Regions from separate parts of the Pseudescherichia vulneris genome, predicted to be linked through region 1. Evidence: predicted binding sites of a transcription regulator. Region 1 holds the regulator's gene; each other region holds the start of a gene.

Region 1 (6,584 bases):
TACCCGCTAATATTGAGTATCAGTTGACCGAACATGGCGGCCATGTTGGCTTCGTTGGCGGCACGCTACGCCGCCCTGAGATGTGGCTTGAAAAGCGCATCCCCGACTGGCTGGCACCCTATCTGGAGGCATAGATGATTATTCCCTGGCAAGAGGTTCCACCCGAGACGCTCTACAGCCTGATTGAGAGCTTTGTCTTGCGCGAAGGCACCGATTATGGTGAACATGAGCGTTCGCTTGAGCAAAAGGTTGCCGACGTAAAGCGTCAGTTGGAAACGGGTGAGGCCGTGCTGGTGTGGTCAGAGCTACACGAGACGGTCAATATTATGCCCCGTAAACAGTTTCGCGAATAACGCTGCGTCAGGCGATCCGCCCTCTTCTGCTGTTTATCAGGGAGTCGTTCGCTATGTCAGCCAAACATCCGGTGATTGCTGTGACAGGTTCCAGCGGTGCAGGAACCACCACCACCAGCCTCGCCTTTCGTAAAATTTTTTCTCAGCTCGGGCTGCGCGCCGCCGAGGTGGAGGGCGATAGCTTCCACCGCTATACCCGTCCGGAGATGGATATGGCAATCCGCAAGGCGCGCGATGCCGGGCGGCATATCAGCTACTTTGGCCCGGACGCCAACGATTTTGGCCTGCTGGAGCAGACCTTTATCGAGTATGGTCACAACGGCACCGGGCAGGCGCGCAAGTATCTGCACACCTACGACGAAGCCGTGCCGTGGAACCAGGTTCCGGGCACCTTTACGCCGTGGCAGCCGCTGCCGGAACCTACCGATATTCTGTTTTATGAGGGGTTGCACGGCGGCGTGGTGACGCCCCAGCACGACGTGGCACGCCATGTGGATCTGCTGGTGGGGGTGGTGCCGATTATCAACCTGGAGTGGATCCAGAAGATGATCCGCGACACCAGCGAGCGCGGCCACTCCCGGGAGACGGTGATGGACTCGGTGGTACGCTCAATGGATGACTATATCAACTTCATTACGCCGCAGTTCTCCCGCACCCACATCAACTTCCAGCGCGTCCCCACGGTCGACACCTCAAACCCTTTCGCAGCCAAAAATATTCCCTCGCTGGACGAGAGCTTTGTGGTGATCCACTTCCGCGATCTGGAGGGGATAGATTACCCCTGGCTGCTGGCGATGCTGCAAGGCTCGTTTATCTCCCATATCAATACCCTGGTGGTGCCGGGCGGCAAAATGGGGCTGGCGATGGAGCTGATCATGCTGCCGCTGGTGCAGCGGCTGATGGAAGGCAAGAAGATTGAATAAGGCAATGCGCGTCATGTAGGCCCGGTAAGCGCAGCGCCACCGGGCATAAAATCATCCCTCAATCACTTCGTATGAATGGGTGATGTTAACCGCTTTCTCCAGCATCAGCGCCACGGAGCAGTACTTCTCCGCCGAGAGATCTACCGCGCGGGATACCGCCGCATCCTTCAGTTCTTTGCCGGTAACGATAAAGTGCAGGTTGATGTGGGTGAAGAGACGCGGGGCCTCTTCCCGGCGCTCGGAGGTCAGCTTCACTTCGCAATCGGTCACGCTATGACGGCCTTTCTGCAGGATCGACACCACGTCGATGGCGCTGCATCCGCCTGCCGCCATCAGCACCATCTCCATCGGGCTGGGGGCTTTATCCCCGGAGTTGCCGTCCATTAAAACCTGATGGCCAGAGGCGGATTCGCCGAGGAACGTTAACCCTTCAACCCATTTTACGCGTGCTTGCATTTTCATCACTCCAGAGTGGCAATTTTCCCGACAGATTACGCGCGCCGAGTAAAACGCGCAACGGAAGGCGACATCCATCAAGCTGAAGCGAGACACCAGGAGACACACGGCAAAAGCTATGCTAAAACAGTCGGGATGCTACGGTAATGTATTGACATTATGCAGGTATGCAGAGGACTTCAACCATTACAGGCCGCACGCTTATATTGACGGCCCCCTTCCCAGGATTCGGGAAGCATATGATTGCAACCCCAGCCGCCGGATGCGTCCCGCGACTGGCGCCAGCTTATAACAGAGGATAACCGCGCATGGTGCTTGGCAAACCACAAACAGACCCGACTCTCGAATGGTTCTTGTCTCATTGCCACATTCATAAGTACCCATCGAAGAGCACGCTGATTCACCAGGGTGAAAAAGCGGAAACGTTGTACTACATCGTCAAAGGCTCAGTGGCAGTGCTCATCAAGGACGAAGAAGGGAAAGAGATGATCCTCTCTTACCTGAACCAGGGCGACTTTATCGGTGAACTGGGCCTGTTTGAAGAGGGCCAGGAGCGCAGCGCATGGGTACGGGCGAAAACCGCCTGTGAAGTGGCCGAAATTTCCTATAAAAAATTCCGTCAGCTGATCCAGGTCAACCCGGATATTCTGATGCGTCTTTCGTCGCAGATGGCACGCCGCCTGCAGGTCACTTCTGAGAAAGTGGGTAACCTCGCCTTCCTCGACGTCACCGGCCGCATCGCGCAGACCCTGCTGAACCTGGCTAAACAGCCGGACGCCATGACCCATCCGGACGGGATGCAGATCAAAATCACCCGCCAGGAGATCGGCCAGATCGTCGGCTGCTCCCGTGAAACCGTAGGCCGTATTCTGAAGATGCTGGAAGATCAGAACCTGATCTCCGCGCACGGCAAAACCATCGTCGTCTACGGAACACGTTAAGCTTTAAGAACGGCGTATCGCCTCTGCGGACGCCGTTTTTGCTCTTCTCCTCATGTGGCGCAGGTTAATCTACCACCCCGAAGTTAACTACGCACTGCGGCAAACGCTGGTGCTGTGTCTTCCTGTGGCCATCGGTCTGGCGCTGGGTCATCTTCAGCATGGTCTGCTATTCTCGCTGGTGCCCGCCTGCTGCAACATTGCCGGTCTTGATACGCCGCACAAACGCTTCTTTAAGCGCCTGGTTATCGGCGGCTCGCTGTTTGCTGGCTGTAGCCTGGCGGTGCAGCTGCTGCTGGGGGCCAACGTTGCGCTCCCGCTGATCCTCGCCGGATTGGCAATGCTGCTGGGCGTCACGGCGGAAATCAGTCCTCTACACGCACGTCTGCTGCCCGCTTCGCTTATCGCCGCTATCTTTACCCTCAGCCTGGCGGGCAATATGCCGGTCTGGGAACCGCTGCTCATCTACGCCCTGGGCACGCTCTGGTATGGCGCATTTAACTGGTTCTGGTTTTGGCTGTGGCGCGAGCAGCCCCTGCGCGAATCATTGAGCCTGCTCTACCGCCAGCTCGCCGATTACTGCGAGGCGAAATACAGCCTGCTGACGCAGCACGCCGATCCGGAGAAGGCCCTGCCGCCGCTGCTGGCGCGTCAGCAAAAGGCGGTGGATCTCATCAGCCAGTGCTATCAGCAGCTGCATATGCTCGCCGCCAACCAGCATAACGACTACAAGCGTCTGCTGCGGGCGTTTCAGGTGGCGCTGGATCTGCAGGAGCACATCTCGGTCAGCCTGCACCAGCCGGAAGAGGTGCAGAAGCTGGTGGAGCGCAGCCACGCCGAAGCGGTGATCCGCTGGAATGCGCAGGTGGTCGCTGCCCGGCTTCGGGTGCTGGCAGACGACATTCTGTACCATCGCTACCCGACCCGCTTCACCATGGAGAAGCAGATTGGTGCCCTGGAGAAGATCGCCCGCCAACATCCGCAAAATCCGGTTGGGCAGTTCTGCGCCTGGCACTTTAGCCGCATCGCCCGCGTGCTGCGCACCCAGCGCCCACTCTATACCCGCGACCTGATGGCCGACCAGCAGCGCCGCCAGCCGCTGTGGGAGGCGCTCAAGAGTTATCTGTCGCTGAAATCTCCGGCGCTGCGCAATGCCGCCCGCATCAGCGTCATGTTGAGCATCGCCAGCCTGATGGGCAGTGCCCTGCATCTGCCGAAGCCCTACTGGATCCTAATGACGGTGCTGCTGGTTACGCAGAACGGCTACGGCGCTACTCGGGTACGTATTTTACATCGGGCGGCAGGCACACTGGCAGGGTTAACGGTTGCTGGCGTTGCCCTGCACTTCCATGTTCCGGAGGGGTATACCCTGCTGGGCATGCTATTTATCACGCTAATCAGCTACCTGATCATTCGCAAGAGCTACGGCTGGGCGACGGTAGGATTCACCATTACGGCGGTGTACTCGATTCAAATTCTGACCCTGAGCGGCGAGAATTTTATCGTTGCCCGGCTGATCGATACCCTGATTGGCTGCCTGATCGCCTTCGGCGGGATGGTCTGGCTCTGGCCGCAGTGGCAGAGCGGTCTACTGCGGAAAAACGCCCATGATGCCATTGAGAAGGATCAGGATGCGATTCGCCTGATCCTCAGCGACGATCCGCAGCCGACGCCGCTGGCCTACCAGCGGATACGGGTCAACCAGGCGCACAACGCCCTCTTTAACTCGCTGAATCAGGCGATGCAGGAGCCGGGGTTCAATACCCACTATCTGGAAGACATGAAGCTCTGGGTGACCCATAGCCAGTTTATCGTCGAGCATATTAACGCCCTGACAACGCTGGCTCGGGAGCATGCCATGCTGACGCCGGACCTGACCCAGCGCTATCTGGAGTCATGCGAAATTGCGCTTCAGCGCTGCCAGCAGCGGCTGGACTATGACGGGGCCGGAGCATCCGGGGACGCGAATATTCTTGAAGCGCCGGAGACGCGCACCCACGGCCCAATGAGCCCGATGGAGATGCATCTCCAGCGTATTATCGGGCATCTGAACAGCATGCACACCATCTCATCGGTGGCATGGCGTCAGCGCCCGCATCATGGCATCTGGCTTAATCGCCGGTGGAGTAAAGATTAAGCCCGGACAAGGTTGGCTACCGCCACGGCAAAGCGCTGCATGCCTTCATCAATATCCTGCTCGCTGACCACCAGCGACGGGGCAAAGCGCATCACGTCTGGCCCGGCGTTCAGCACCATCACGCCCTCATCGGCGGCCGCGTAAAGCAGATCGCGGGCGCGCCCCTTGTACTGCGGTTTTAGCTCGGCACCAATCAGCAGGCCCATGCCGCGAATATCGCTGAACACGTCAAACTGCTCGTCGATCTGCTGTAAATGTTTGACGAAGCGCTGTCGCTTCTCGCTAACGCCTTGCAGCACCTCAGTCGAGCTAATAATGTCAAAGGCTGCACCCGCCACCGCGCAGGCCAGCGGGTTGCCGCCGTAGGTCGAACCGTGGGAGCCCACGTGGAAGGCGTTGGCAATCGCCTCGGTGGTCAGCACGGCGCTGATAGGGAAACCGCCACCCAGCGCCTTGGCGCTGGTGAGGATATCCGGCGTTACGCCGTAGTGCATGTAGGCAAAGAGATCGCCGCTGCGCCCCATCCCGCACTGCACTTCATCAAAGACCAGCAGCGCCTGGTGCTGGTCGCACAGCTCGCGCAGGCCCTGTAAGAATTCTGGCGTGGCGGCAGTCACGCCCCCCTCCCCCTGCACCGGCTCAACCACCACCGCACAGGTGTGATCGTCCATCACCGCTTTCACCGCATGAAGATCGTTGAACGGCACGTGGATGATATCGGCGGGTTTCGGTCCGAAGCCGTCGGAGTATTTCGGCTGGCCGCCGACCGAGACGGTAAACAGCGAACGTCCGTGGAAGGCGTTATGGAAGGCGATGATTTTGGTTTTGTACGGACTGTGGCGCGTAGAGGCGTAGTAGCGCGCCAGCTTAAAGGCGGTTTCGTTGGCCTCGGTGCCGGAGTTCATAAACAGCACGCGCTCGGCAAAGGTGACGTCGATAATCTTACGCGCCAGGCGCAGCGCTGGCTCGTTGGTAAAGACATTGCTGGTATGCCACAGGGTTTCGCCCTGGCTCTTCAGCGCCTCCACCAGTGCAGGATGGCAGTGGCCCAGCGCCGTGACGGCAATCCCGCCCGCGAAATCAACATACTCCTTGCCCTGCTGATCCCACACTCGACTGCCTTTGCCCTTCACCGGAATAAACTCCGCCGGTGCATAAACGGGCAGAATTACTTCGTCAAATGTTGCGCGCGTAACTGCGTTCTGTTCAGTTGCCATGTCATGCCCATCCGTTATATGCAGCAATGATTATGAAAATATAATCACAAAATATGCATAAAAAATCAGTGCATGGCAACTAAAAATCGGCCTGGTTAAGAAAGTTTGCCAGCAGCGCGTGCCCCTGCTCGCTCAGGATGCTCTCCGGGTGGAACTGCACGCCCTCTAGATCCCACTCCCGATGACGAATCGCCATAATCTCTTGGGTATCGCTCCAGGCGGTCACCTCGAAACAGTCGGGCAGCGTCGCGGGATCGATTAGCAGCGAGTGGTAGCGGGTGACGGTAAGCGGATTGTTGAGGCCGTGGAACACGCCCTGGCCGCTGTGGGTAATTGGCGAGGTTTTGCCATGCATCACCTTCTGCGCCCGCACGATGGTCGCGCCAAACACCTGAGCAATCGCCTGGTGGCCCAGGCAGACCCCGAGGATCGGCAGCTTACCGGCGTAGTGACGGATGACCTCCAGCGATATGCCCGACTCGTCCGGCGTGCAGGGGCCGGGCGAGATCACGATCTTCTCCGGAGCCAGCGCCGCGATATCGGCGAGGGTTATCTCGTCG
Region 2 (8,749 bases), 610 kb from region 1:
GCCCGCATAGACGCGCAGCTCGCCGTAGTCCAGATCCGCCATGTGGGTGCAGACCATGTTCAGGAAGTGACGGTCATGCGAGATGATGATCATGGTGCTATTACGCTCGTTCAGCACCTGCTCCAGCCAGCGAATAGTGTCGATGTCCAGGTTGTTGGTCGGTTCATCGAGCAGCAGGATATCTGGATTAGAGAACAGAGCCTGGGCCAGCAGCACACGCAGCTTCCAGCCGGGAGCCACTTCGCTCATCGGACCGTAGTGCTGCTCGACAGGAATACCGACGCCGAGCAGCAATTCGCCCGCACGGGACTCGGCGGAGTAGCCGTCCATCTCGCCGTACAGCACTTCGAGATCGGCCACTTTATAGCCGTCCTCTTCGCTCATCTCGGCCAGGCCGTAGATGCGATCGCGCTCCTGCTTCACTTCCCACAGCTCGCCGTGACCCATGATCACCGTGTCGAGCACGCTGAACTCTTCAAAGGCGAACTGATCCTGACGCAGCTTACCGATACGCTCGTTCGGATCGAGGGAGACGTTGCCCAGCGTAGGCTCAAGGTCGCCGCCGAGGATCTTCATAAAGGTGGATTTTCCGCTACCGTTCGCCCCAATCAGGCCGTAACGATTGCCGCCGCCAAACTTGACGGAAATATTTTCAAACAGCGGCTTACTGCCAAACTGCATGGTGACGTTGCTGGTAACTAACACGGTGTTATCCTGAAAATGTGTGACAAACTCTGCATTATGCCACAATTCCGAATTGAAATCGCGCAGGTGTGAACAGTTGCTACACTAGGGTAAGAGAAAAAAATGTGATTTCGTACACATCTCAATTCCATGCGCGTGGGAATGCACATATAATGCGCTCCCATCCCTTTGAGCATTCTTAACTAAACGGCCTGTGGCACAGAAACCTCGCATACCATGAATATGAAATTAACAACAATTTTAGCGGCGGCTTTCGCTGTAGTAGGGTTTTGCAAATCCGCGTCTGCTGTAACCTATCCGCTGCCGACCGATGGTAGCCGTCTGATTGGCCAGAACCAGGTCATCACCCTGCCAGAGAACAACAGCCAGCCGCTGGAGTACTACGCGGCCCAGTACCAGATGGGGCTGTCTAACCTGATGGAAGCTAACCCAGGTATCGATCCCTATCTGCCGAAGGGCGGTAGCGTGATGAACATCCCTCAGCAGCTGATCCTGCCGGATACCGTGCATGAAGGGATTGTGATCAACAGCGCCGAGATGCGCCTCTACTACTATCCGAAAGGCACCAACACCGTGATCGTGCTGCCGATCGGTATCGGCCAGCTGGGTAAAGATACCCCGATTAACTGGACCACCAAGGTTGAGCGTAAGAAAGCCGGCCCGACCTGGACGCCGACGGCGAAGATGCACCAGGAGTATATTGCCGCTGGTAACCCACTGCCTGCCGTTGTTCCTGCCGGTCCGGATAACCCGATGGGCCTCTACGCCCTGTACATTGGCCGCCTGTATGCTATTCACGGCACCAACGCTAACTTCGGCGTCGGCCTGCGCGTAAGCCACGGCTGCGTGCGTCTGCGTAACGACGACATCAAGTTCCTGTTCCAGAACGTGCCGGTCGGTACTCGCGTACAGTTTATCGATGAGCCGGTAAAAGCTACCACTGAGCCAGACGGTAGCCGCTACATTGAGGTTCACAACCCGCTCTCTACTACCGAAGCGCAGTTTGACGGCAAAGAGATTGTGCCGATCGCGCTGACCAAGAGCGTGCAGAGCATCACCAGCCAGCCGGACGCCGACCAGAGCGTTGTTGAGCAGGCGATTCAGAACCGTTCCGGGATGCCGGTTCGTCTGAACTAAGTTTGTTTAAGTCATTAAAAAGCCCGGCAATCGCCGGGCTTTTTTATAACCAAATTACTGTTTTTCCAGCTGGTTACGGCGATATTCCCCCTGCCGCTCCAGCATCCAACCTGGATACTCACGTGGCAGGGCGCTGACCGCATCAAGCTGTTTCAATTCCTCTTCGCTCAGGCGGATCTCCGTCGCGGCAATATTATCTGCCAGCTGATCCGGGCGTTTTGCGCCGATAATCACGCTGCTTACCACCGGCTGATGCAGCAGCCACGCCAGGGCAATCTGCGCCACCGACACACCTTTGCTGTCGGCAATGTTACGCATCACGTCTACGCAGTCGAAGGCGCGCTCTTTCTCTACCGGTGGGAAGTCAAACGCCAGTCGACGGCCGCCCTCTTCCCCGCTGCCGCTGCGGTCATACTTGCCGCTCAGCAGGCCACCCGCCAGCGGGCTCCAGACCATCAGCCCCACCCCTTCGCTTTGCAGCATCGGAACCAGCTCACGCTCAAGGTCGCGCCCGGCGATGGTGTAGTAAGCCTGTAGCGAGGCGAAGCGGGCCAGCCCCAGGCGCTCGGAGATGCCCAGCGCCTTCATAATCTGCCACGCCGCCCAGTTGGACACGCCGATATAGCGGACGTGACCGTGCTGAACCAGGTTATCCAGGGCGTAGAGCGTCTCTTCAATCGGCGTTGCCGGATCGAAGCCGTGTAGCTGGTAGAGGTCGATATGATCCAGCTGGAGGCGGCGCAGGCTCTCCTTGACGCTGCCGATAATATGGTAGCGGGAGCTGCCGCGCGAGTTGACCCCGCCGGTGCCGGTTTCACCGAACACCTTGGTGGCCACCACCACGTCTTCACGGGGGATCTTGAGGTTTTTCAGCGCCTGTCCGGTGATCTCTTCCGAGCGCCCTTCCGAGTAAACGTTGGCGGTATCAATAAAGTTGATGCCCGCCGCGAGGGCGTCGCCCACCAGCCTCTCAGCGTCGTTCTGCCGCAGCTGACCAATCTTACCCCACATGCCGCCTTCACCGCCGAAGGTCATGGTGCCCAGGCACAGCTCGGAAACAAAGAGACCGGTATTGCCAAGTTTTTGATAACGCATAGAACGCTCCTTAGGATGTCAGTGAGTGTCCAGTAGTTATACTCCGACGCGCCGGATCGCGAATGTGAGGATCCTGCGCGTTTCTTGCCCAATCCTCTGAACTTTAACCTCGCGTCGCCTCGCCAAAGACCGGGTAATCCGGCAGCTGTACGGTCTGGTATGGCTCCCAGCCGCCTCCCAGCGCCTTGTAGAGCGCCACCAGATCGAGGCTGCTCTGCACTCTCGCCTGGGCGCGCTGCTGCTCGGCCTGGGCCAGCTGGCGCTGGGCATCAAGCACGTCAATAAAAGTAGCGATCCCCTGGCGGTAGCTGTCGCTGGCGAGATCGAATGCGCTCTGCAACGCCTCAATGGTTTTGCTCAGCCCGGCTTCGCGCTGCTGATCGGTGCGGTAGCTGACCAGCGCATTCTCTACGTCACCCAGCGCACTCAGTACCGTCTGGCGATAGTTAAGCGCCGCTGCGCCCTGCTGCGCTCGCGCCAGCTTGACGCTGGAGACCAGCCGTCCGCCCTGGAAGATGGGAATCGACACCTGCGGCCCGAAACTGTAGAAGTGGCTGCTCCAGTCGGTCAGCCAGTCGGTTTCGCTGTTGCGCAGGCCAAACTGGCCGCTCAGGGTCAGGCTCGGGAAGAGCTGCGCCACCGAGACGCCGATCTGCGCCGTGGCCGCGTGCAGGTTGGCCTCGGCTTCACGCACGTCCGGTCGACGGCGAGCCAGGGTTGAGGGAATGCCGGTCTGGATGATATCCGGCAGCTTCGGCAGGGGCTGCACCGACCGTAGCTCCGCATTCAGCGCACCGGGAGGCTTGCCGATCAGAATGGCCAGGGCGTTCATCGCCTGCTGCTCCTGGGCCTGGTACTGCGGCAGCTGCGCCTCCAGGTTGCCGAGCTGTGCCCGAGCGTTCTCCACGTCCAGCTGCGGCGACAGACCGCCGCGCTGGCGACTTTCAGTCAGGCTAAGCGTCTCCTTTGCGGTGTCAATCTGGGTATTCATGGTGGCAAGGATGCTCTGCGCCCCGCGCAGCTGGAGCCACGCGCGGGCCACTTCCGCCTCCAGTGACACCAGGGCGTCGTTACGCTGTTCGATAGCCGCCTGCTGCTGGGCATTGGCCGCCTCGACCTGGCGGCGCACTTTGCCCCACAGATCCAGCTCCCACTGGGCGTCGAAGCTGCCCTGATAGAGATTCACTGGCTGGGTGAGCACCCCAAGGGCATTGTTTATCTCTGGGTCGACGTCCTGCAGCTGGCCGTAAACGTCGTGGGATTTCAGCTCCCCCTCCAGACCCAGCTGCTGCCGGGTAGCCTGAAGGTTGCCGTTTACCGCTGGCAGGAAGGCCCCACCCGCCTGGTTGATCTGCTCCCGTGCGCCAGCAATGCGCAGCACGGTCTGCTGCAGGGAGAGGTTCCCGGCGATCGCTCGTTCGATCAGGCTGTTGAGCTGCGGCGAGTTAAAGGTCGTCCACCAGCGCGGATTTACCGCCTGGCTGGAGGTTTGTGACGGCACGGTTTTATCCCCGGCGTCGTTCCAGTGGCTCACCGCAGGCGGCACGGGTTGCTGATAGTCCGGCCCCACGGCGCAGCCCGCCAGCAGTAGGGTGAGTAACGACAGCGTCGGGGTATGTATCCTGTGCATGTTAATGTGCTCCTGCGCTGCCTTCGCTCTTGATCGGCGAAAGCAGAAGACAAAACGGAATCAGTAAAAACGCCACGGCGCTGAGGATGGTAAAGACGTCAACGTAGGCGAGAAAACGCGACTGCTCGATCATGGTTCGGTACATCTGCCCGGTTGCCAGACCGAGCGGATCTCCCGACAGCGTGGTGAAGTTGCGGATCGCCTCGGCCGTCTCGCGCACCGCCAGCTGGAACTGTTCGCTAAAGGGCGTGGTATGGGCGCTCAAATAGGCGCTGTGCACCTGGGCGCGTTCGGTAATGGCGGCGGTTGAGAGCGAAATACCGATCGATCCGGCGACGTTACGGAACATGGTAAACAGCGCGGCGGCGTCAGCGTTGAGCTGGCGCGGAATGGTGATAAAGGCGATGGTGGTAAGCGGCACAAACAGGAAGCCGAGCCCAATCGACTGCGCGCTGCGGAACAGCACCAGAGTTTCAAAATCAACGTCCGGAGTCAGGTTGCGCGACCAGAAGAAGGCCACCGCCAGGCAGGTAAAGCCGAAGGCGATGATCCACCGGGTCTGCACCACCGGCATCAGCTTCAGCACCAGCGGGATCGTGAGTACGATTAACACCGCCCCTGGGGAGAGCACCAGCCCGGACCAGGTCGCGGTGTAGCCGAGATCCTGCTGCGCCAGCTGGGGGATCACCACCGAGCTACCGTAGAGGATCATCGCCATCCCGGCCATCAGCAGGCTGGAGACGGCAAAGTTTTTATCCTTCATGCAGTGCAGATCCACCACCGGCTTTTTCGCGTACATCAGCCAGTAGATCGCTCCGATAATGCCAATCAGGGTCAGCACGGCAAAGGTGCGAATAAAGCCCGAGGCGAACCAGTCGTCGTCCTCACCACGGTCAAGCATCACCTGCAAACAGCCCAGCCCCAGCGCAATCAGGCCGATGCCGGTCCAGTCGATGGTCAGCTTCTCTTCCGATTTACGTTCCCAGGGGGGATCTTCCAGCAGCTGGTAGATGGCCAGCACGGTGACGATCCCCACCGGGATGTTGATAAAGAAGACCCAGCGCCAGGAGTAGTTGTCGGTGATCCAGCCCCCAAGGGTCGGGCCGAGCACCGGAGCAACGATGATCGCAATTGACGAGAGCCCGAAGGCCTTGCCGCGATCCTCCGGCTTAAAGTAGTCGAGCAGCACCGACTGCTGGGTCGGCTGTAGCCCCCCGCCGAAGAAGCCCTGCAGGATGCGGAACAGGATGATCTCCCACAGCTCGGTAGCGATACCGCACAGGAACGAGCAGACGGTGAACATCACGATGCAGATGAGGAAAAAGCGCTTGCGGCCAAAGACGCGGCTCAGAAAGGCCGAGATCGGCAGCACGATGCCGTTCGCCACCAGGTAGCTGGTGAGCACCCAGGTGGATTCACTGTAGCTCGCCGACAGCGAGCCGGCGACGTGGGGCAGCGCCACGTTGATGATGGTGGTATCGAGGATCTCCATAAACACCGCAAGGGTGACGACAATCGCCACCGCCCACGGGTTACTGGCCGGACGCCAGCTCTCATGGTTGTGATCGGTCATTCCAGCGTCACCTTCGGCTCCACGGACAGCCCCAGCGGCAGCGGCGGCTGGTTAGCGTCAAGGCCCTTATCGATGACGATCTTCACCGGCACGCGCTGGACGATCTTCACGAAGTTGCCGGTGGCGTTTTCCGACGGGAAGGCGGAGAAGCGCGAGCCGCTCCCCTGCTGGATACTGTCGATATGCCCCTCCAGCTCCAGGTCCGGGTAGGCATCCACGCCGATAGTGACTTTATTACCGGGGCGCATCCGCTCCAGCTGCGACTCTTTAAAGTTCGCCACCACCCAAATGTCAGGTGAGACCAGCGAGAAGAGCGCCGTACCCGCCTGCACCAGGGTCCCGGTCTGTACGTTACGCTTGGTGACGAAGCCATCAAAGGGGGCGCGTACTTCGGTATAGGAGAGGTTAAGGTTCGCATTTGCCAGCTGGGCGCGGGCCTGCTCAACCTGCTGCTCCCGGGCTTCGACGTTGGTCTCCTGCTGACGGATCTGCAGATTAATCTGGCTTGCGACCTCAAGCTGGGCATTGGCGCTGGCCAGCTGAGCCTGGGCGCTGCGCAGCTGGGCGTTGGCGCTGTCGATATTTTGTTGCGTGGTCGCCCGCGGGTCGACGCCGCGCTGGCGGCGATAGGCGGCTTCCGCGTTGGCTAAGTCAGCCTTGGCCTTGAGCACCTGCGCCTGCGCTTCGTCGCGCTGAGAGGGGTACTGCACCTTTGAGAGTGCCAGCTGGGCCTGCGCCTGATGCAGCTGGGCGGTAGCCAGCCCAAGCTGGGCCTGAGCCTGATCGCGCTGGGCGGTGGCATCCCGAGGGTCGATCAGCACCAGCAGATCGCCCTTCTTCACCCGCTGGTTATCCTTCACCCGCAGCTCGGTCACGTAGCCCGCCACCTTGGGGGCGATGGTAACCGCATCGCCTTCGGTGAAGGCATCGTCAGTGGTCTCCTGGTTGCGGGTCATCAACCACCACACCAGCGCCACAATCACCATCACTACAACGACTACGCCCAGAATGATTAACGGCTTCTTGCCGGGGCGCTTACGTTCGTTGTTTTGAGCTTTGTTTTGATCGTTGTTTTGATCTTTCCGAGCGGTATTGTTCTTTTCCTGAGCTGCGTCAGGATTCTTTTCGTTATCAGCCATAGCGTTGCAACTGTCCTGTCGATGAACGGCGCGACACGTGCGCCGTTATCTAAAGTTAGGAGGTTGCTATACATTTGCCAGGAAAAACTGACAAATTCGCATTAACTGATAATAAGTAACCCATACCCCACCAGCGCGGCCCAGATCAGCAGCGGAATAGAGTAAAGATGGAAGCGCCACCAGATGCGGCGGTTGTTGGCCATCCGCAGGGCGATCAGGTTCGCCAGCGAGCCGGGCAGCAGGCCGAAACCGCCGACATTGACCGCCCAGGCCAGCAGCGGGCTGGGTGGGACGTAGTTCAGCAGCAGAATGGTCGCCGGCACGTTGCTGATCACCTGCGACAGGCCGATAGCCGTGAGCCACAGGGCGGGCTGGGAGAGGTGCTCTACCCCGTTGAGCGATCCCTGTAGTGCGGGAAGCTGCACCAGCAGATGGACGTCGATAAACATCGCCATAAACACCAGCAGCAGCGTCCAGTCCACGCTCTTTAGCACTTTAAAAGCTACCACCGCAAAGCCTGCGGCGACGATCAACGCGCCCCAGCCCTCATGCTTTAGCTCCAGCGAGATGAGGAACACTACGTACAGCGCCAGGCAGGTCCAGAGCAGGCGCGGCTGCCATGACGGCGCCTGGCTGCCGCTGTGGTAGTTCAGGGCTTTATTGGGGAAAAAGAACCAGCAGAGCAGCAGCAGGCTTGCCATCATCACTACCGCCAGCAGCGCCATCTGCCCGGTAAAGGCAGCGAATGAAAGACCGGATCGCCCCCACAGCAGAATATTTTGTGGATTACCAATCGGGGTCAGCAGCGACCCGGCGTTTACCGCCAGCGCTTCAAAGATGATCAGCCGGTTAACCGGGATTTCACACAGTTTTCTGAGCGTCAGCGTGAGCGGCACAACAATAAAAAGCGCCACGTCGTTGGTCAGGAAGGTGGAGAGCAGCGCCGCCGCCAGGGCCATAAACATCGCCAGCCGCCGCTCGGTGGCGAAGCGCCGGACCATTCTGCGCCCCACCACGTCAAAGTAGCCGCTCTGCTCTACCCCTTTGGTGAGCATCATCAGTCCGCTTAGCGTCAGGATGGTGTGCCAGTCGATCGCCCTGGGCCACGCGGCCGGGTTAAAGGGAACGAAAAAGCTCAGGATAATGCCGATCAGGATCAGCAGCTGGAAAAAGCGATCGCGCGCCAGCGCGTGCACGAACGGCAGGATCATTCCGCAGGGTGCTCCTGCTGAAGGGTAAAGAGGCGAAAGCGCTCCAGCGTCTCCTCGCTAACGTGGTGCTCCATGCCTTCGGCATCACGGCGGGCGGTCTCCGGGCTTACGCCCAGCACGAGAAGAAAGCTCTCAACGATCTGGTGCCGTTCGCGGCTCTCCTGAGCCAGCTTCTCTCCTTCCGGGGTCAGAAACACACCGCGCCAGGGGATCTGCTCAATCAGCCCTACCGTTGCCAGACGCTTAAGCATCTTTGCCA
Region 3 (8,749 bases), 1.6 Mb from region 1:
ATAACACACCACGCGCAAGATCTCGCCGGAGAGCTGCGCGGCGGCGGTGGCGCTGGCCAACGCTAGCGCGACTGGTTCGGTACAGCCCAGCGCGGGCTTAACCTCCTGCTGTACAATCTCAATAAACCGATCCCAAATCGGGTTACATTTTGCATCTGACATAATAACGTCCATCTATTTTATTAATTTAATTGCATCAGGCGAAGGCCAACAGCGGTGAAATACAGAGCAGCAGACCGGTGATAATAATGATCTTCAGCGACAGGCCTTTGTACTTGTGCAGAGCTGGCACCTTATAGACCAGCCAGGCGGGAATTAAACAGCCGATCAGGCCGAAGATGGGGCTACAGATTGAGGTGAAGCTCAGCACTGGCGCATTAAGGACAATGGCGCTCCAGGCCAGCAGAATGGCAAAGATCATGATCCCGCCCTGGACATATCGCTCATCAAACTGCCGGGTCGGGAATTTACGCCGCAGCAGATTCATGACGATGCCGTGGGTCGCCTCACGGAATCCGAGATAGACGCCAAAGAAGGCAGTCATCACGGCAAAGATATTTAAGATCACGCTGACCACTTTTACCCAGCCTTCGCCATCACCGCTAATAAACTGTGCAGCAATCGCCAACGCAGAGATATTTTGCTGGTAGGCTTTTACCGCTTCATCGTGGCCCATTGCCAGGGTGAATGAAACGGCGTAGAAAAAGACGGTGATAAACAGAATGGCAAAGGCAATATTCATTGCCCGTAGTGCCTTATAGCGAGCAACCTCAACGGATTTCTCTTTAGCACGGTAGGAGATAACCATCGGGCTGAGGGTCTGAATAAACAGAATCGAAGTCAGGGTAAAAGGCAGCGTAATGATAGCGTTCTTTACCAGCAGGCCCGCGGGCGGTAGCGTCCCGGCATTGTAAAGGTGCCATAGTCCCACCATACTCAGCCCTAGCGCTGCGACCACCAGCAGTTTGGTCAAGACCATCAGGCTCGATACCTTAAACAGCAGCTTCTCACCACGTGAGGAGATGGCAACCAGGATGCAGATCAGCACCAGGCCATAGAAGGGGTTATCTGAGAGCAGCCCTTGGGTGACACCAAAGGTATGGAGGTAGGAGGCGCTGTCGTTGGTGATGGCGGTGGAGTAAACGAACATCCAGATCACCAGCATGATAAAGTAGAGCGCACCTAACAGGACGCCCCAATTTTTACCTAAATAACCGCTAATGACGCTGGGATAATCTTTGCACTCCGGCGACTCCGCCAGCGTGTTAATAAACAGTCGTTGAAAGAGATACATTGCCGGGTAGCCAATAATAGAGGAGAGCAGAAACACCCACAGCCCCATTAATCCCACCTGTACCGGTAGAAAAACAATGCCCGCACCGATGGCCATCCCGATGCTCATAATAACCCAGCCCGTGTCGGTGCCGTCGAATTTAATGGCCTCGCGCCACGCCTGCTCCGTCATGCCCGCTTTTTGGGCTGCTGATGATGTGCCTTGCATCACATCACTATTATTAGTAATCATAACGCTCTCGCTTATTAGTGTAAGGACAGATTTTATTATCGACGCCGCTAATATCACGGCTATTGGTATAAATTAATCGTAATCAGGAAGTGGGAGAAAAACTTGGCTATTACTTAATTTGAATGGGATAATTTGAGAAACACCCGTTGCGTTTGCATCTAAATTAATAAAAATATTCTAACGCGAGTGTATGTGTGAAAGGGATCACGCAGGATTATTTGTCCATAGAATGCCGGGCGGCGCTGCGCTTGCTCGGCCTACAGAACATGCCCGACCGTAGGCCTGCACAGGCGGCCGTCGGGCAGATGAAAAGGCGGGATAATATGGTAAATGATATCGAAAACGCGGTTACTGAGTGGTATGAAACGACCTATAACAACAAGCCACTGTTTGCCAAAACCAAGCCTGTGCTAACGCTTGAGACAAGCCTCTCTACGGGCAAATACCCTTGGGCACGTGAAACAGGAGATGAGATTATGAAAGACTATTTTCAGCGCTTCAACGTTGATAGTAGCCGCTTTCATTTCCTCTCATACTGGCCTTATGAAAAAGGGATTCTGCCTAACTTTCTTCGTACGGCGTCCCAACAGATCCCAGAGGTGCAACCTAAACCGCTCACGCTTCAGATGCTGATTGAGTCAGCGAAAGCGGGCCGCTGGCTGTATGATTGATCCTAATTTGTCGTGACGTTAAAAACAAAAAACCCCGCCGAGGCGGGGTTCTGTGTAAAGAGTGAAACTGACCGATAAGCCGGGTTCTGTCGTGGACAGTCATTCATCTAGGCCAGCAATCGCTCACTGGCTCAAGCAGCCTACCCGGGTTCAGTACGGGCCGTACCTTATGAACCCCTATTTGGCCTTGCTCCGGGTGGAGTTTACCGTGCCACGGACTGTTACCAGCCGCGCGGTGCGCTCTTACCGCACCCTTTCACCCTTACCTGATCCCACTTGCGTGGGCCATCGGCGGTTTGCTCTCTGTTGCACTGGTCGTGGGCTGTGACACCCCCCAGGCGTTACCTGGCACCTTGCCCTATGGAGCCCGGACTTTCCTCCCCTCCGCCCGTCTCCCCCGAAGGAGGACGACGACGAAGCGGCGACTGTCTGGTCAGCTTCGGCGCGAAGTATAGAGGGTTTAGGCTCCGCTGTCACCCCTCCGTCAACATCCCGACCCGCAGGGTGGCGGCAATGTTGCGTGAAGCGCGGTAGATATTGTCGAATGCGCCACGGAAGGCCTCTTCCAGCGTGCCGATGCTGGTCAGCACGCTAAACACCGCATCGATGCCGTACTGATGAACAACGCCCACGTCGTGGGTCAAGCTGCCCGCAATGCCAATCACCGGCTTATGGTATTTCCTGGCAACCTTCGCCACGCCCACGGGCACTTTGCCGTGAATACTCTGGCTGTCGATTCGCCCCTCGCCGGTGACCACCAGCGTACAGTCGTGAATATGCTCTTCCAGGTTCAGCGCCTGGGTAACGATCTCAATGCCGCTGCGGAGCTCCGCGCCAAGGAAAGCCATCAGCGCCGCGCCCATACCGCCCGCCGCGCCCGCACCCGGCACCGCGTTAACATCTACGTGCAGGGATTTTTTAATCACGTCGGCATAGTGGCTGAGGTTGTTATCCAGCTCAACGATCTGCGCGTCGGTAGCCCCTTTCTGTGGGCCAAAGATACGTGATGCGCCCTGCTCACCCGTCAGGGGATTGGTAACATCGCAGGCGACGCGGATAGTGCATGAGGCCAGACGCGGATCCAGCCCGCTAATATCGATGGTGTTGAGGCTCATCAAGCTGCCTCCGCCGTGGCCAATCTCGGTGCCGTTGGCATCGCACAGCTTCGCGCCCAGCGCCTGGACCATGCCTGCGCCGCCGTCGTTGGTGGCGCTGCCGCCAATACCAATAATGATATTGCGCGCGCCGTGCTCCAGCGCGCACAGGATCAGCTCCCCGGTGCCGCGCGAGGTAGTAATCAACGGGTTACGTAATTCAGGGGGAACGAGAGCCAGCCCGCTCGCGGCGGCCATCTCGATAAACGCGGTGTTACCGTCGCCGGACATGCCCCAGCGGGCGTCTACGCGCTCGCCCAGCGGGCCGGTCACCGACGCCGTATGCTCCGCGCCTTGGGTAGCGGCGATCATCGCCTCAACCGTGCCTTCGCCACCGTCAGCGACCGGAACGGAGACGTAGTGTGCATCCGGAAAAATTTCCCGAAATCCTTTTTCTATCGCCTGAGCTACCTCGGTAGCAGACAGGCTTTCCTTGTAAGAGTCTGGGGCGATCACGATTTTCATATCAGTAGCCTGTTACTGCACGCGGCATAGATGCCGGGCGCGTCTCCGCGCCCGTTTTTTGTTAGCGAGAGATCTCTACTTTCGCCAGTTTTTCGTAGTAGCACGCAAGGGCGCTATGGTCGTCGTTGCCGTGACCGTCAGCGCGCAGCGCCTGCATCATCTCCATCACCGCCGCGGTCAGCGGTAGCTGTGCGCCTACGCCGTGAGAGGTATCCAGCGCGTTAGCCAGATCCTTGATGTGCAGATCGATACGGAAGCCCGGCTTGAAGTTACGATCCAGCACCATTGGCGCTTTCGCCTCCAGCACGGTGCTGCCGGCCAGGCCGCCACGGATAGCCTGGAATACCAGATCCGGGTTTACGCCAGCCTTGGTTGCCAGACTCAGGGCCTCAGACATGGCGGCAATGTTCAGCGCCACGATCACCTGGTTTGCCAGCTTGGTGACGTTGCCTGCGCCGATGTCGCCGGTATGCACCACCGAGCCCGCCATCGCTTTCAGCAGGTCGTAGTATTTATCGAATAGCGCCTTGTCGCCGCCCACCATCACGGAGAGCGTGCCGTCGATCGCTTTTGGTTCGCCGCCGCTAACTGGCGCATCGAGCATCTGTACGCCTTTCGCCTTCAGCGCGTCGCTGATTTCACGGCTGGCCAGCGGTGCGATAGAGCTCATGTCGATCAGCACGGTTCCCGCTTTCGCCCCTTCGATAATGCCGCCTTCGCCCAGCGCCACCTCTTTTACGTGCGGGGAGTTCGGCAGCATGGTGATGATCACATCACACTGCTCGGCAATCTCTTTTGCCGTGGAAGCAGTTTCTGCACCGGCGGCAATCACTTCAGCAATAGCCTCAGGATTACGGTCAGAAACCACCAGCGAGTAACCGGCTTTAATGAGGTTTTTACTCATTGGTTTACCCATGATGCCCAGGCCAATAAAACCAACTTTCAGTGTCATATTGCGTCTCTCTCTTCAGTTCGGTGGTGGTTATTTCTTAAATGAATCAGCTAAACGCTGGGTTCCGGCGCGGAATACGCCCAGGTCACTGCCTACGGCGACGAAGGTTGCGCCCCACTCCAGGTAACGGCGCGCATCCGCCTCTACTGGCGCGAGGATGCCGCTCGGCTTACCGTGTGCTTTCGCACGGGCAAAGATGTGCTGAATGCAGCGCTGGACTTCCGGATGTGATGCGTTGCCTAAGTGACCCAGCGCGGCGGCCAGGTCGCTTGGGCCAACGAAGATCCCATCCACGCCGTCGGTAGCGGCGATGGCATCAACGTTATCTACACCCTGCTGGCTCTCAATCTGTACCAGAATGGTGATGTTCTTATTCGCCTGGCCGAAGTAGTCCGGCACGGTGCCAAACATGTTGGCGCGATGGGAGACCGATACGCCGCGAATGCCTTCCGGCGGGTAGCGGGTAGAGGCCACCGCCAGCACGGCTTCCTCTTCACTCTCGACAAACGGGATCAGGAAGTTGTAGAAGCCGATATCGAGCAGGCGCTTAATGGCAATCGGATCGTTAGCCGGGGCGCGAACCACCGGCGCGCTGCTGCTGCCCTTGAGGGCCATCAGCTGCGGGATAAAGGTGGTGACATCGTTCGGCGCATGTTCGCCGTCGAGTACCAGCCAGTCAAAGCCCGCCAGGCCCAGCACCTCGGTGCTGATTGGGCTTGCCAGCGCGGACCAGCAGCCAATCTGAATCTGATGCGCTGCCAGCGCAGCCTTGAATTTGTTTGGGAAGATATCGTTAGTCATCATCTATACCTTGAAGTAACCGTTGCTTAATTCCGCAGTTCCATACGCTTGATGTCGCCCACCACGAACAGGTAGCAGAACATCGCCATCAGGGCTGAACAGCCGACGAACACCAGAGCAGCGTTAAAGGAGTGCAGCTCGCTGACCAGGTAACCAATTACCAGCGGGGTGACAATGGAGGCCACGTTGCCAAACACGTTAAATACCCCGCCGCACAGTCCAACAATCTCTTTTGGCGCGGTATCGGAGATCACCGGCCAGCCGAGGGCACCAAACCCTTTGCCAAAGAACGCCAGCGCCATCAGCGTGACGACCAGGGTGGTGTTATCGGTGTAGTTACACAGAATGATGCTCGACGCGAGCAGCATGCCCAGGACGATAGGCAGCTTACGCGCCAGGGTGATGGTTGCGCCACGTTTGATCAGGTGATCCGAGAAGACCCCGCCCAGCACGCCGCCAGCAAAGCCGCACAGCGCCGGAATGGATGCCACCAGACCCACTTTAAGAATCGACATCCCTTTCTCCTGCACCAGGTAGATAGGGAACCAGGTGAGGAAGAACCAGGTGATGGTATTGATAAAATACTGGCCGAAGAACACACCCAGCATCATGCGGTTGGTCAATAATTGCTTGATGTAGTGCATTTTAGGACCCGCAACAGCCGCCCCCGGCTTTTTATGGTCCATATCGACCACTGCACCGCCCTTGGTGATGTACTCCAGCTCGTTGGCGGACATGTTCGGGTGGTCGGTCGGGTTATGGATAAACTTCACCCACATGCCGGTCAGCACAAAGCCAATCACGCCCATCACCGTAAACACATGCTCCCAGCCCCAGGCGAAGGTCAGCCAGCCCAGCAGCGGGGAGAAGAGTGCCAGGGAGAAGTACTGGGCAGAGTTGAAAATAGCCGACGCCGTACCGCGCTCTTTGGTCGGGAACCACGCGGCAACGATGCGGGCATTCGCCGGGAATGAGGGAGCTTCAGAGAAACCCAGCATAAAGCGCATGATGAACATCGACACGCCAGCCCAGGCCAGCGGGAAGACATCAACAAACCCTTGCAGGAAGGTGAACAGCGACCAGAAAAAGAGGCTGTAGGTGTACACTTTCTTCGAACCGTAGCGGTCCAGCAGCCAGCCGCCGGGGATCTGCATCAGCAGGTAGGCCCAGCCGAAAGCGGAGAAGATGTAGCCCATGGAGACGGCGCTGAGCTGCAGCTCTTTGGCAACTTCGGTCCCGGCGATAGAGAGGGTCGCGCGGTCCGCATAGTTAATCGCCGTAACGATAAAGATAATGAGCAAGATTAAATAGCGGGTGGGCATACCCTTTTTTGACTCAACGGCAGTATCCAATATCATTTATTTATCCTCGGTACGGTACTCTATTTTTATATTTTTATGAGGTGTATTTTCCTGATTATTTATCGATAGCAGGCAATATCAGTTAACTAACCAGATGCAATGAAAGCGTGAATCAGTATAATCAGGCCCCAACTATCTCGCATTGTATCCATGCTCAATTAACACGTAAATTTTGGCGAATATATTGAGCATATGCACAACTGTCTGGGCGCTGATCCACAGATTTAGGCATTAGCCCTGCCGCCAGGCCTGCTACAGCAATAATGAGTGATCTGGATCACATTCTTAATCGGGAACTCCTGACACTATTTATTCCATAGCAATGTTGTTTATTTCAGATAACAAGAAACACGATACTCATTTTCCCGTTTTTGTTATCCCATACCTGGCGGAGAATAGTGGACAATGGCCGACATCGAAATTAGACAAGAATCACCGACGGCGTTTTATATTAAGGTTCATGAGACCGATAACGTGGCGATTATTGTCAATGACAATGGCTTAAGAGCCGGGACCCGTTTCCCGGATGGGCTTGAACTGATTGAGCATATCCCGCAGGGACATAAAGTCGCGCTGGTGGATATTCCCGCGCACGGTAACATCGTCCGCTACGGGGAGGTGATCGGCTATGCGGTGCGCGATATTGCCCGAGGCAGCTGGATCGACGAATCCACCGTGGAGCTACCTACAGCGCCGCCGCTGAATACCCTGCCTCTGGCAACCAAGGTGCCAGCGCCGCTGCCCGCCCTTGAAGGATATACCTTCGAAGGCTACCGCAACGCCGACGGCAGCGTCGGTACCAAAAACCTGCTCGGGATCACCACCAGCGTGCACTGCGTCGCGGGCGTGGTGGACTACGTGGTCAAAATTATTGAGCGCGACCTGCTGCCGAAATACCCCAACGTGGACGGCGTGGTTGGCCTCAATCATCTCTACGGCTGCGGCGTGGCGATCAACGCCCCGGCGGCTGTGGTGCCTATTCGCACTATCCATAACATCGCCCTGAACCCAAACTTTGGTGGCGAAGTGATGGTGGTTGGCCTGGGCTGTGAGAAGCTCCAGCCGGAGCGCCTGCTGCAGGGAACGGAAGATGTGCAGGCCATCCCCGTCGACAGCGCCAGCATCGTTCGTTTGCAGGATGAGCAGCACGTCGGCTTCCGCTCGATGGTGGACGATATTCTTCAGGTTGCCGAGCGCCACCTGATCAAGCTGAATGCTCGCCAGCGCGAAACCTGCCCGGCTTCGGAGCTGGTGGTGGGCATGCAGTGCGGCGGCAGCGACGCCTTCTCTGGCGTGACGGCGAACCCGGCGGTGGGCTACGCCTCTGACCTGCTGGTCCGCTGCGGTGCGACGGTGATGTTCTCGGAAGTCACCGAGGTGCGCGATGCTATCCATCTGCTCACCCCGCGCGCCATCAATGAAGAGGTGGGCAAGCGCCTGCTGGAAGAGATGGCCTGGTACGATAACTATCTCGACATGGGCAAAACCGACCGCAGCGCCAACCCCTCTCCGGGCAACAAAAAAGGCGGCCTCGCCAACGTGGTTGAAAAAGCGCTTGGCTCGATTGCCAAGTCTGGTCAGAGTGCCATTGTGGAAGTGCTCTCCCCGGGCCAGCGCCCAACCAAGCGCGGCCTGATCTACGCGGCTACCCCTGCCAGCGACTTTGTCTGTGGTACTCAGCAGGTAGCCTCCGGGATCACCGTTCAGGTGTTCACCACCGGGCGCGGTACGCCGTACGGCCTGGTGGCGGTGCCGGTTATCAAGATGGCGACCCGTACCGAGCTGGCTAACCGCTGGTACGATCTGATGGATATCAACGC

What was found. Region 1 encodes CRP, which controls carbon source genes, mostly activating them, when cyclic AMP is high. Its sites were predicted from a motif close to ATGTGANNNNNNTCACAT; they were not measured.
Region 2: ldtB (L,D-transpeptidase) is a predicted target of CRP. The motif match lies at 808-825, and genes of this name have one in related genera.
Region 3: garD (galactarate dehydratase) is a predicted target of CRP. The motif match lies at 7,195-7,212, and genes of this name have one in related genera.

Annotation. Positions count from the first base shown of each region.
Region 1 covers NZ_LR607338.1:1,242,663-1,249,246, forward strand. Annotated here, with positions in the region: gene FN633_RS05110 (hydrolase) at 1-134, shown strand, start outside; gene FN633_RS05115 (YheU family protein) at 135-353, shown strand; gene FN633_RS05120 (phosphoribulokinase) at 407-1,276, shown strand; gene FN633_RS05125 (OsmC family protein) at 1,328-1,732, opposite strand; gene crp (cAMP-activated global transcriptional regulator CRP) at 2,041-2,673, shown strand; gene FN633_RS05135 (YccS/YhfK family putative transporter) at 2,726-4,807, shown strand; gene argD (bifunctional acetylornithine/succinyldiaminopimelate transaminase) at 4,804-6,024, opposite strand; gene pabA (aminodeoxychorismate synthase component 2) at 6,104-6,584, opposite strand, start outside.
Region 2 covers NZ_LR607338.1:1,849,336-1,858,084, reverse strand. Annotated here, with positions in the region: gene FN633_RS07900 (ABC-F family ATPase) at 1-705, opposite strand, end outside; gene ldtB (L,D-transpeptidase) at 922-1,842, shown strand; gene FN633_RS07890 (aldo/keto reductase) at 1,897-2,937, opposite strand; gene FN633_RS07885 (efflux transporter outer membrane subunit) at 3,041-4,567, opposite strand; gene FN633_RS07880 (DHA2 family efflux MFS transporter permease subunit) at 4,569-6,140, opposite strand; gene FN633_RS07875 (HlyD family secretion protein) at 6,137-7,279, opposite strand; gene FN633_RS07870 (SLC13 family permease) at 7,381-8,490, opposite strand; gene mntR (manganese-binding transcriptional regulator MntR) at 8,487-8,749, opposite strand, start outside.
Region 3 covers NZ_LR607338.1:2,811,529-2,820,277, reverse strand. Annotated here, with positions in the region: gene FN633_RS11810 (L-cysteine desulfidase family protein) at 1-162, opposite strand, end outside; gene FN633_RS11805 (SLC5/6 family protein) at 197-1,525, opposite strand; gene FN633_RS11800 (DUF1493 family protein) at 1,720-2,196, shown strand; RNA gene rnpB (RNase P RNA component class A) at 2,256-2,637, opposite strand; gene garK (glycerate 2-kinase) at 2,670-3,815, opposite strand; gene garR (2-hydroxy-3-oxopropionate reductase) at 3,877-4,767, opposite strand; gene garL (2-dehydro-3-deoxyglucarate aldolase) at 4,798-5,568, opposite strand; gene FN633_RS11775 (MFS transporter) at 5,595-6,926, opposite strand; gene garD (galactarate dehydratase) at 7,335-8,749, shown strand, end outside.